DNA from 2 places in the Diaphorobacter sp. MNS-0 genome. Region 1 is predicted to be linked to the other one. Evidence: predicted binding sites of a transcription regulator. Region 1 holds the regulator's gene; the other holds the start of a gene.

Region 1 (5,587 bases):
CTGCAGATACTTGTCGAACACCATGGCCACGCCGCGCACGAAATACCATCCCATGGGCGTGACTTCAACGCCCTCATCACTGATTTTCACCAAGCCCTGAGCCGCCATTTCTTGCAGTTGCTGTAATTCCGCATCGAAATAACTGCGGAAATCAATCAGCCAGGACTGTTCCAACGGCTCAAACAGTAATTCACCTTGGCACATCAACGCCATGATGACTGCGCGACGCACCAAGTCGTCCTTGGTCAACGCCAGCCCGCGCACCACAGGCAAATGCCCCTGGTTAATGCAGTCGTAATACTCGTCCAGCGTTTTCACATTTTGGCTGTAAGTAGCGCCCACGCGCCCGATGGCAGAAACGCCCAGACCAATCAGGTCGCAATCGGGCTGCGTGCTATAGCCTTGGAAATTGCGGTGCAGCCTGCCTTGCCGCTTGGCCACCGCCAGCGCATCGTCTGGCAGAGCGAAATGGTCCATGCCCACGTAGACGTAGCCGGCTTCCTGGAACACATCAAGTGACCGGGCCAACATGGACACCTTGGCCGAAGCCATGGGCAACTCGGCCGTGATGATGCGTCGCTGCGACTTGAAGCGTTCTGGCAAGTGAGCGTACGCATACAGCGCGATCCGGTCTGGCCGCAACTCGGCTACCTGCTCCAAGGTGCGATCAAACGACTCCGGTGTCTGGCGCGGCAGCCCGTAGATCAAATCCACGTTCACCGATTCAAACCCGAGCTTCCGAGCCGCATCGACCAACGCGAACACCTTTTCGGCAGGCTGAATGCGGTGCACGGCCTTTTGTACTTCAGGGTCGAAATCCTGCACGCCAAAGCTCAGGCGATTGAAACCCAGCTCCGCCAACAATCCCAGCCGCGCTTCATCCACGGTCCGGGGGTCCACTTCTATGGAGTACTCCCCCCCAGGAACAAGGACGAAACTGCGCCTCAGCATGCCCATCAGTTCGCGCAAACCGTCATCCGTCAGAAAAGTAGGCGTGCCGCCGCCGAAATGCAGCTGGCTCACATGCTGACCCACACCGCAGTGCGCCGTATGCAGGTCGATTTCACGGCTGAGGTAACGCAAGTAGACCTCTGCCCGCTCTGGATGCCGGGTAATGATTTTGTTACACGCGCAGTAATAGCACAGCGATTCACAAAACGGGATGTGGACATAAAGCGACAAAGGCATCGCCTTGGCTACCGACCCCACGCGACGCTGCTGCAGCGCAAGGATGTATTCCCGCTCGCCAAAAGCCTCGACAAAACGATCAGCAGTCGGATAAGAGGTGTAGCGCGGCCCTGGGACGTCAAAGCGACGCAGGAGCTCTGTTGTAACAACGGTCATGACGGGATTCCTTGCACTTTCATATCACTGTGCCGTAGAGTCCCCCATGAGTCCTTGACGTTGATCAAGCGCCCATAAGGTCCTTGTGGCGACAATTTGACTTCGGCTCAAAGTCGTCCAACGGCCTACGGCATTCCATGTCTCCCAGCCGTTCAGAGGTAAGCTCAAGCCATGAACAGGGTTCCCATGCATACGAATCTCCAGACCATCAAAGTTGCCTGCTCAAACTGCAATCTGCGTGAGCTGTGCATGCCCGTGGGTCTGGACGACCAGCAACTCAAGCGCATCGATGACATTGTTGCTGTACGACGCAAGATCAAGCGTGGCGGCACGCTTTTCCGGAACGGTGAACCCTTCACATCCCTTTTTGCTATCCGCACCGGATTCTTCAAGACCTGTGTCGCCACCGAAGACGGTCGCGACCAAGTGACAGGTTTTCAAATGGCGGGCGAGATCATCGGCCTGGATGGCATCGTGAGCGACCGTCACACTTGCGATGCGGTAGCGCTTGAAGACGCCGAAGTATGCGTCATGCCTTTCGATCGTATTGAAGAGTTGTCGCGCGAAGTAACGGCACTACAGCACCATGTGCACAAGATCATGAGCCGCGAGATTGTTCGCGAGCATGGGGTCATGCTGTTGCTGGGGAGTATGCGTGCCGAGGAACGCCTTGCCGCATTCCTGTTGAATCTCGTACAACGCTTGCATGCCCGGGGTTTCTCACAATCCGAATTGGTGCTGCGCATGACACGCGAAGAGATCGGCAGCTACCTGGGATTGAAACTGGAAACCGTCAGCCGCACGTTTTCGAAGTTCGTGGAAGAAGGTATTGTGGAAGTAAAACAGCGCCATGTGCGCATCGTCGATACCGATGCGCTGAAGCGAATTGTCAACAGCCAGCAAGCCTGCCATTAACAGGCTGCTGAAATACTCCCCAGCGTCCGAACCTGTTCAGCGGCTGTAGCCGCATTTTTCCGTATCCTGAAAATCAGCCCCTCAAAATCGCCTGCTTTCAGTCGCAAAGCACGGTTTTTTGCCCCTTTTGCCTTTACACCTGCCCCTGCAGACGGATTAGCCCCAGGCTGCGCAGTCGCGTGAGGTTGTAGCCCGCCATCGTCAGCACAAACAGCTGATCAACCTTCTTGATCCCGCGCACCACCACCTGACGCATGTGCCCCACCGTCTTGGCCCAGCCAAAGCCTTGTTCGATCAGCTTTCTCTTTTGCTGGGAGATGGCGTAGCCTTCGCTGTCTGCAATCGCGTCAGGAACTGCCGACTGGCGCCCTGATTTGTTCTGCGCCACATGGGGCAGCACGTTCATCTCTTGCAGCGCGTCGATGAACTCCCTGGCGTCGTAACCCTTGTCTGCGCCCAGCGTGATCGTGATGGGGTCATCGCCGGGCAGTGCCTGTCGCGCATCGTTGATCATGGCCTTGGCCGCTTCGCGCTCTGCATATCCGTCGGCCTGTGTGACCACGGCGCTGACCACCAGCCCGTGGCGGTTGTCGGTGAGTGTGTGGCCCATGAAGCGCAACTCACTGGCCGTCTTGCCCTTGCGGTACAGCCTTGCATCCGCGTCCGTTGTGGACTCGTGGGTGTCGTTGCTGCGCTTTTGGTCTTTGAAGTTCCCCGCGTCGGTATCGTCGTCGCCCTGGCGGTCTTTGCGCACAAAACTCTTGTGGCCCGCCCAGGCCTGGATCAGGGTGCCATCCACGCTGAAGTGCTCGCCCGAGAGGAGTTCCTGCTCCTGGGCTTGCTGCACGATCTGGTTGAAGAACTCGATGACCGCATCGTGCTCGATCAGGCGTTCGCGGTTCTTGCTGAAGACGGTAGGTACCCACACGGCATCGTCCATGGCCAAGCCAATGAACCAGCGAAACAGCAGGTTGTACTGGGTTTGCTCCATGAGTTGGCGCTCCGAGCGCACGCTGTAGAGCACCTGAATGAGCATGGCGCGCAGCAGCTTCTCGGGGGCAATGCTGGGACGCCCGCCTTTGATGTCGGCTGCGTACATCTGGGCAAACAACTCATCCATGTTCGACAGGGCCTTGTTGACCATCACACGGATCACGCGCAAGGGGTGATCTGCGGGCACGAAGTCATCGAGGTGGCGCATGGTGAACAGGCTCTCGGTGAAGGTGTCGGCTCCGCGCATGTCTGGCTCGTCTGTCTGGTCGCTGGGGTGCCCCGATTGTCCTGCAAAGGCGCCACACGGGGAGCGACGAAAGGGGTATTTCAGCAGCCTGTTAAGCCTCGGTTTTTTGCTCATTCATAACTGATCGGCGGAAAGATCAGGAAACGTATTTGGCGCAATCAGCCGGCCGCGCCCCTTTGGGCACGGGGCAGCGATTCAACTCAAAGGGCGAGAGTGACAACAGCGTCGTCAATGCGCTGGAAGCCATGAGTACGAACCAGAACGTGAAAAAGGCGATGGTATACACACCTTCGCGCGAGAGATGCAGGGGTTGATCAAACCACTGCAGCGCTTCTGGATCCACGAAGGCGAACACCACCATTTCCATGACGCCCGCCATCAAAAAGGCCGGCCACGCGATCCACATCAATCGTTGCATCCACATTCGCCCATCTCCTAGCAGGTGTAGTTGACAGCCTAGCATCTGTTCTCCGGCATGCAAAGAGGACTCGCCCTGCCGGTCAGCGCGGTTGATCCTCCAGCGGAGTAGCTGCATGGTTGCGCCCCTTCATGGCAGGCGTCATGTCGCCCCCAGACTCCTTCAGGGTCTCGTTGATGTTCAATCCCCGTTGGTAATAGTCTTCCGCGATGACGGGGTCAGGTTGGCTCACGGCCAGCCAGAGGGTCACGAAGCCCGCAATGATGACAATCACCGGCCCCGCGATGACAAGCCAGACATGGCCAAACGTCCACCAAGGCTTTCCTGCGTCGTCCAGTTTCATGGGGGAATTACTCAACATTTATATTAACTCCTCGCTCATTTATGAGCACAGCTTGTTCCTTTGTATTCCACGACCGCCTTCAGCGGGGTACGAGGAACACGGATTTCTCTGCCACTTGGGCTTTATCACCCTGCGCTTGAATATCGAAATACACCGTATGCGATCCAGGAGATGCTGAGCCATACGGAATTTGAAGACGGACAACCACCCATCGGGATTCCGCCGGTCCAATGTCAATTGCGGTCTCGGACGCCACTTCCAGCCCTTCCATGCCGTGGGCGCTGATGGTGTAGCGCTGCGCCCCCTCCGTGGCGTTCATGATCTGCAGCCGGTAGATATTTTCCAGCTTGCCTCCCGCCACGATGCGCGAGAGCGCAGCGCGGTCGCGCACGATGTCCACCTTCAACGGCGTGCGTACCACCAAGCTGGCCAGCATGCCGATGCACAACACCACCAGCACCGCTGAATAGAACAACACACGGGGTCGCAGCACGCGTTTGAGCATTTGCGATTGGGTCCAGTGGTTCTTGACGCCGTTCTGCGTCGAGAAGCGAATCAGCCCGCGCGGATACTTCATCTTATCCATCACGGTATTGCAAGCGTCCACGCAGAGACCGCAACCAATGCATTCGTATTGCAGTCCGTTGCGAATATCGATACCCGTTGGGCAGACCTGGACACACAGCGTGCAATCGATGCAGTCACCCAGTCCCGCAGCTTTGTGATCTACGGTCTTGTTACGGGGCCCGCGAGGCTCGCCGCGCTCGGGATCGTAAGAGACGACCAGCGTGTCCCTGTCGAACATTGCGCTTTGGAAACGCGCATAAGGGCACATGTATTTGCACACCTGCTCGCGCAGGAATCCTGCGTTGCCGTACGTGGCCAACCCATAGAAGATCACCCAGAATATCTGCCACCCTCCTTGCAGGGCCAGCAACTCTTCCCCCAGCTCGCGAATCGGAACGAAATAGCCCACAAAGGTGAAGCCGGTCCAGAACGCGACCGCAATCCAAATGGCTTGCTTGACAGTTTTTTTCCAGATCTTCTCAAATGTCCACGGACCATTGTCCAGGCGCATACGGGCACTGCGGTCGCCTTCGACTTTGTGCTCGATCCACATGAACATTTCCGTGTATACGGTCTGGGGACAGGAGAAGCCGCACCACAGGCGTCCCGCCACTGCGGTAAACAGAAAAAGCGACAGCGCGGAAATAATCAGCAAACCCGTCAGATAAATGAAGTCCTGCGGGTAAAGCACCAAACCAAAAATATAGAAACGGCGTGCTCCGAGGTCAAAGAGCACCATTTGGCGCTGGCCCCACTCCAG
Region 2 (5,587 bases), 500 kb from region 1:
GAGCTGGACGCGCTGCTCGCGCAGATCAGCGCCACGGGCTACGGCCTCACCCAGGGCCTGCACACCCGCATCGACGAAACCGTGGCCCAGGTGCTGGCCCACAGCACGGCCGGCAACGTCTATGTGAACCGCAACATGGTGGGCGCCGTGGTCGGCGTGCAGCCTTTCGGCGGCGAGGGCCTGTCGGGCACGGGCCCCAAGGCAGGCGGCCCGCTGTATCTGTTGCGCCTGCTGTCGCGCCACCCGGCCAACGCCACGCACGGCGCGCTGGCGGCGACGGCCGTGCAGGTGCCCGACGCCAGCGCACAGCCCGCGCTGCTCGCCCCGCTGTCGGCGCTGGAGCACTGGGCCCATGCGCAAGGCAACGCAGCGCTGGCACAGGCCTGCGCGGCCCAGGCGCAGGCCAGTTGCGCGGGCCTGGCCTGCACCCTGCCCGGCCCCACCGGCGAGCGCAACACCTATCGGCTGCTGCCGCGCGAACGCGTGCTGTGCCTGGCCGACACGGACGAGGCGCTGCTGCTGCAGTTGAGCGCGGTGCTGGCCGCGGGCGCGCTTGCGCTCTGGCCGCAGGACGCGCAGGCCCTGTGCGCCACGCTGCCGAGCGAGGTGCAGGCGCGCATCGCCCTGGTGTCCGACTGGCGCGGCGATGGCCTGGGCTACGACGCCGTGCTGCACAGCGGCAGCCCGGAAACGCGCCGCGTGGAATGCCAGCGCGTGGCCCTGCGCCCCGGCCCCATCGTGGGCGTGACGGCGGTGGACGGCGCCGCCGATGCGCTGCAGGCGCCCCTGCGCCTGTTGCTGGAGCGCGCGGTCAGCATCAACACCACGGCGGCAGGCGGCAATGCCAGCCTGATGACCATGGCGTGATGCCAGAGTAAATTGGCCTCTAGCGCTTATCCATCAAGCGCCAACAGCTATATAAACAATAGCAATCAATCCGCCAGCGGCCACTCGCCCAGCACCTCGTAAGGGCCGGGCGAGCCGCGCAGGTTGTGCAACAGCACGAAGCGGCGCACCGTCCATTCCAGCGGCGGCACGGGTTGCTCGGGCGCGGCCTGGCGGCTGTAGCACAGCGTCATGTGCGGGGTGATGTGCGGCGCATGGGGCACGCCGTCCAGCCCCCGCACCTGCGACCACAGCGCCGTGTGCAGCGCCTCGTACAACGCGATGAAGCCCTGCTGCCCGTCGGCGGGGCCGCAGAGCACGCAGGGCCGCTTGGCCTGCGGCGCGCGGCGAAAGCTCAACACCCGATCGAACCGCAGCGAGAACGCCCTCGCCCGCACCTGCTGCGCCGCGTCGCGCGCCCACTGCAGATGCCGGGGCGACAGCGCAGGCTCCCACCCCAGCGACAGCAGCGTGGCGTGCAGGCGCTGCGCGCGCACCTGCGCCTGCAGGTCGTGCCGCGCAATCAGCGTCTGCGCCAGATCGGCCGCAGCCTGCGCCGCTCCGGGCTCGGGCAGCACGGCAAAGAAAAGATGGTGGTTGGGGCGTGGCGCATCGGGCTCCACGCCGGCGAGCGGCAGTTGGTGAGCGTCCATGCGTCCCACTGTAGCGCCGCCCCTTGCCTTTGTGGGTAACAGGCACTCCGCCGGCGCGGGCAATAACCGATATTTTTAATCGGAATGGCGGCAATTGAGGCACATCGCCTCACCGCCCATTCATCGGCAATTTTCGGATTTTGGTACCCAGGATGGCATTCGTATCCCAAGCCCAGAAGGCTGATTTCCCGCGGGGCCCGGAACCCGCACGCACAGACGTTTGCAGCCCCTCCACATTCCATACGCAATTGCTCGGGATTATTTAATATTTCATTAATTTTCAATTAATAAAATAAAAAAGTTTAACCAAAATAATCCAATAAGAATATCAACGAAGTCATTTGACGTTAATCAAATAGATAATCGAGATGCGGGGAGAATAATGCATCTACGCAGTAAATATTCAAAGGTATTTATGTCAAAAAGTACCCCCTCCCCCACCGCCTGCGCCGCGCCGCAACCCGGCAAGCGCACCTTCCTGCAAGAACTCGTCGGCCTGGCCACCGCCTTTGGCCTGGCCGGCGCCAGCCAGGCCGCCACACCCTTCGCGCCGGGCCAGCCGCCGCGCCGCCCCGGCATGGAGGGCAAGCGCTTTGGCATGCTGGTGGATTTGCGCAAGTGCATCGGCTGCCAGGCCTGCACGGTGAGCTGCTCGGTGGAAAACCAGCCGCCCATCGGCCAGTTCCGCACCACGGTGCTGCAGTACGAGATCGACAAGGATGACGGCAGCGCGCCCGCCATGGTCAGCCTGCCGCGTCTGTGCAACCACTGCGAGGAGCCGCCCTGCGTGCCCGTGTGCCCGGTGCAGGCCACCTTCCAGCGCACCGACGGCATCGTGCTGGTGGACAACGAGCGCTGCGTGGGCTGCGGCTACTGCGTGCAGGCCTGCCCGTACGACGCGCGCTTCATCAACCACGAGACGCAGACCGCCGACAAGTGCACCTTCTGCGAGCACCGCCTGGAGGCCGGCCTGCTGCCCGCCTGCGTGGAGAGCTGCGTGGGCGGCGCGCGCGTCATTGGTGACCTGAATGACCAGGGCAGCGAGATCAACCGCCGCATGGCCGAACACAAGGAAGACCTCAAGGTGCTCAAGCCCGGCATGAACACTGCGCCGCGCGTGTACTACATCGGCCTGCCGGATGAGTTCGTCAACGGCGTAGACGGCCAGGCCAGCGTGCGCCTGCTGTCCGACCACTGAACCCCAAGGAGCGCACCATGCAAATCATCGAACTCCTGACCCCGCACTACGAGGCGGCCTGGCTGCCCTGGGCGGTGCAGTACTTCTTCCTGGTCGGCGTGGCCACCGGCGCCGCCATCCTGGCTGCGCTCTGCGCCTGGGGCAAAGACGGCGGCACGCTGCAGCGCCTGCTGCCCGCGGCCGTGCTGACGCTGGCCGTCAGCAGCATTGCCGCCCCCGTGTCGCTGCTGGCCGACCTGCACCAGCCCGCGCGCTTCTGGCACTTCTATGCGCACTTCACGCCCTGGTCGTGGATGTCGGTCGGCGCGCTGCTGCTGCCGGTGTTCGTCACGCTCAGCGTGGCCATGTGCGCCGCCTGGTGGCTGGGCAAGACCGGCTGGATGCGCCTGCTGGCGCCGCTGCTCGTGCTCTCGGCGCTCACCATTTCGGTCTATACCGGCGCCGAGATGATGGTGGTGCGCTCGCGCCCGCTGTGGAACACGCTGTGGGTGCCCGTCAACCTGGCGCTGACAGGCTGGCTGGCCACCGTGGGCGCGGCCTTCGTGCTGGAGCGCTTCCTGCCCGCCGCGCTGCGCCCTGGCGCTGAAGCGCTGCAGACGCTGCGCGGCATGGGCCTGGCGCTGGCCGGCGCGCTGCTGGTGGTGGCGCTGGCCTGGGCCGCGAGCGGCTTGGGCGGCGACAGCCCCTCGTTCAACGCCGCACTGCGTTTGTGGAACGACTTCCCCGTGTGGCGCCTGACGATGGTCGGCTCGGCCATTGGTGGTGCCGCCGTGCTGGGGGCGCTGCTGCGCGGGCGCCACCGCCTGCAGGCCAAGGGCTACACGCTGGTGCTGGGCCTGGGTCTGGCGGCCGCCGCCTGGGCCTTCCGTTGGGCGCTGTTCATGGGCGTGCAGGGCGTGCCCAAGTTCGGCGCGGGCCTGTACCTGTACCACATGCCCCTGGGCGGCGACGGGCTGCTGGGCATGGTGGGTGTGGCAGGCCTGTGCGTGGCACTGGTCGGGCTGGCGAGCTGGGCGCTGGAGCTGTTCCCGGCCCGCCAGGCACCCACGGCCACCGCCGCCTGAAATTCATAGACAAATCGGCCTTTAACGCAATATCAGCAAGCGCGAGCAGCTATCAATACTGAAGTGATACCCGCTGGCGCTGCCCTTGAAGGTACAGACCATGACTGACAAGAAACCGCATTCCTCTCCCGAGACCGAGGCCCACCCCGACGCCAACCGCCGCCGCCTGCTGCTGCGCGGCGGCGCGGTGGCCGGTGGCCTGGCGGCCTTTGCCGCAGGCTACGGCGAAACCGTGGCCAAGGGCGCCAAGGGGCTGGTGACCGGCACCTCGGGCACTGCCACCAAGAGCGCCACGCGTGGCAATTCGCTCACGCCCGAGTTCCGCATCGACCCCGTGACCGGCCAGCTCACCACCCAGCCGGGCCAGGTGGTCAGCCCCAGCAGCTGCCTGGGCTGCTGGACGCAGTGCGGCGTGCGTGTGCGCGTGGACACCGAGCACAACAAAATCATCCGCATCGCCGGCAACCCCTACCACCCGCTGGCCACCACGCACCACGCACCCATGGAAACGCCCGTGCGCGAGGTGTACGCCCTGCTGGGCGGCGACAACGGCCTGGAGGGCCGCGCCACCAGCTGCGCGCGCGGCTCGGCCATGCTGGAGCACCAGACTGCGGCCCACCGCGTGCTCACCCCGCTCAAGCGCGTGGGCCCGCGCGGCTCCGGCCAGTGGAAAAGCATCTCGCTGGAACAGCTGGTCAAGGAAATCTGCGAGGGCGGCGACCTGTTCGGCGAAGGCCACGTGGACGGCCTGGCCGCCATCCGCGACGTGCAGACGCTGATCGACCCCGAGAACCCCGAGTACGGCCCCAAGGCCAACCAGCTGCTGGTGACCGACGCCTCCAACGAAGGCCGCACCCCGCTCATCAACCGCTTTGCGCGCCAGTCCTTCGGCACGGTCAACGTGTCCAACCACGGCGCCTACTGCGGCCAGACCTACCGCGTGGGCACGGCGGCGGCCCTGGGCAACATCCCCGGCATGCCGCACGGCAAGCCGGACTGGAAGAACTCGCGCTTCGGCCTGTTCCTGGGCACCGCACCCGCGCAGGCGGGCAACCCGTTCCAGCGCATGGGGCGCGAGCTGGCCGAGGCCCGCTCGCGCGACGACAACACCTACCGCTACGTGGTGGTGTCGCCCGTGCTGCCCATGTCGTCCAGCCACGCCGCCGGCGACAACAACCGCTGGCTGCCCATCAAGCCCGCCACCGACCTGGCGCTGGCCATGGCGCTGATCCGCTGGATCATCGACAACGAGCGCTACGACGCCAAGTACCTGACCCAGCCCGGCCCGGCCGCCATGGCCGCCGCCGGCGAGGCGAGCTGGAGCAACGCCACCCACCTGCTCATCAACGACCCCAAGCACCCGCGCTACGGCCAGTTCCTGCGCGGCGCCGACCTGGGCCTGCCCATGCCCGAGCCGGTGGACGAGAAAACCCCGGCCGAAGACGTGTACGTGGTGCAGGTGGCCGACGGCAACGGCGGCTTCAAGCTGGTGCCCCACACCGTGGCGCAGCCGGCCGAGCTGGTGGTGGAACGCGAGTTCACGCCCCTGAAGGCCGCGGGCGCCACCGAGGAGCCCGCGCCGATCGCCGTGTGCACATCGTTTGTCAAGCTGCGCGAGGAAGCGCGCCGCAAGACGCTGCAGGAATACTCCGACCTGTGCGGCGTGCCGGTGAAGGACATCGAGGACCTGGCGCGCGAATTCACCAGCCATGGCAAGCAGGCCGTGGCCAACTCGCACGGCGGCACCATGAGCGGCGCGGGCTTCTACACCGCCTACGCCATCGCCA

What was found. Region 1 encodes FNR, which switches genes on or off when oxygen is low (the NO sensors DNR and NnrR bind a similar motif). Its sites were predicted from a motif close to TTGATNNNNATCAA; they were not measured.
Region 2: the regulator FNR is predicted to act here: its motif matches at 1,880-1,893, upstream of dsrO (sulfate reduction electron transfer complex DsrMKJOP subunit DsrO).

What each region holds. Positions count from the first base shown of each region.
Region 1 is NZ_CP080761.1:1,166,690-1,172,276, reverse strand. It holds gene hemN (oxygen-independent coproporphyrinogen III oxidase) at 1-1,344, opposite strand, end outside; gene fnr (fumarate/nitrate reduction transcriptional regulator Fnr) at 1,516-2,259, shown strand; gene K2L43_RS05590 (IS5 family transposase) at 2,393-3,499, opposite strand; gene K2L43_RS05585 (hypothetical protein) at 3,636-3,923, opposite strand; gene K2L43_RS05580 (FixH family protein) at 4,000-4,278, opposite strand; gene ccoG (cytochrome c oxidase accessory protein CcoG) at 4,340-5,587, opposite strand, start outside.
Region 2 is NZ_CP080761.1:1,663,874-1,669,460, reverse strand. It holds gene putA (trifunctional transcriptional regulator/proline dehydrogenase/L-glutamate gamma-semialdehyde dehydrogenase) at 1-867, shown strand, start outside; gene K2L43_RS08055 (2'-5' RNA ligase family protein) at 933-1,538, opposite strand; gene dsrO (sulfate reduction electron transfer complex DsrMKJOP subunit DsrO) at 1,954-2,736, shown strand; gene nrfD (NrfD/PsrC family molybdoenzyme membrane anchor subunit) at 2,754-3,800, shown strand; gene K2L43_RS08040 (tetrathionate reductase subunit A) at 3,901-5,587, shown strand, end outside.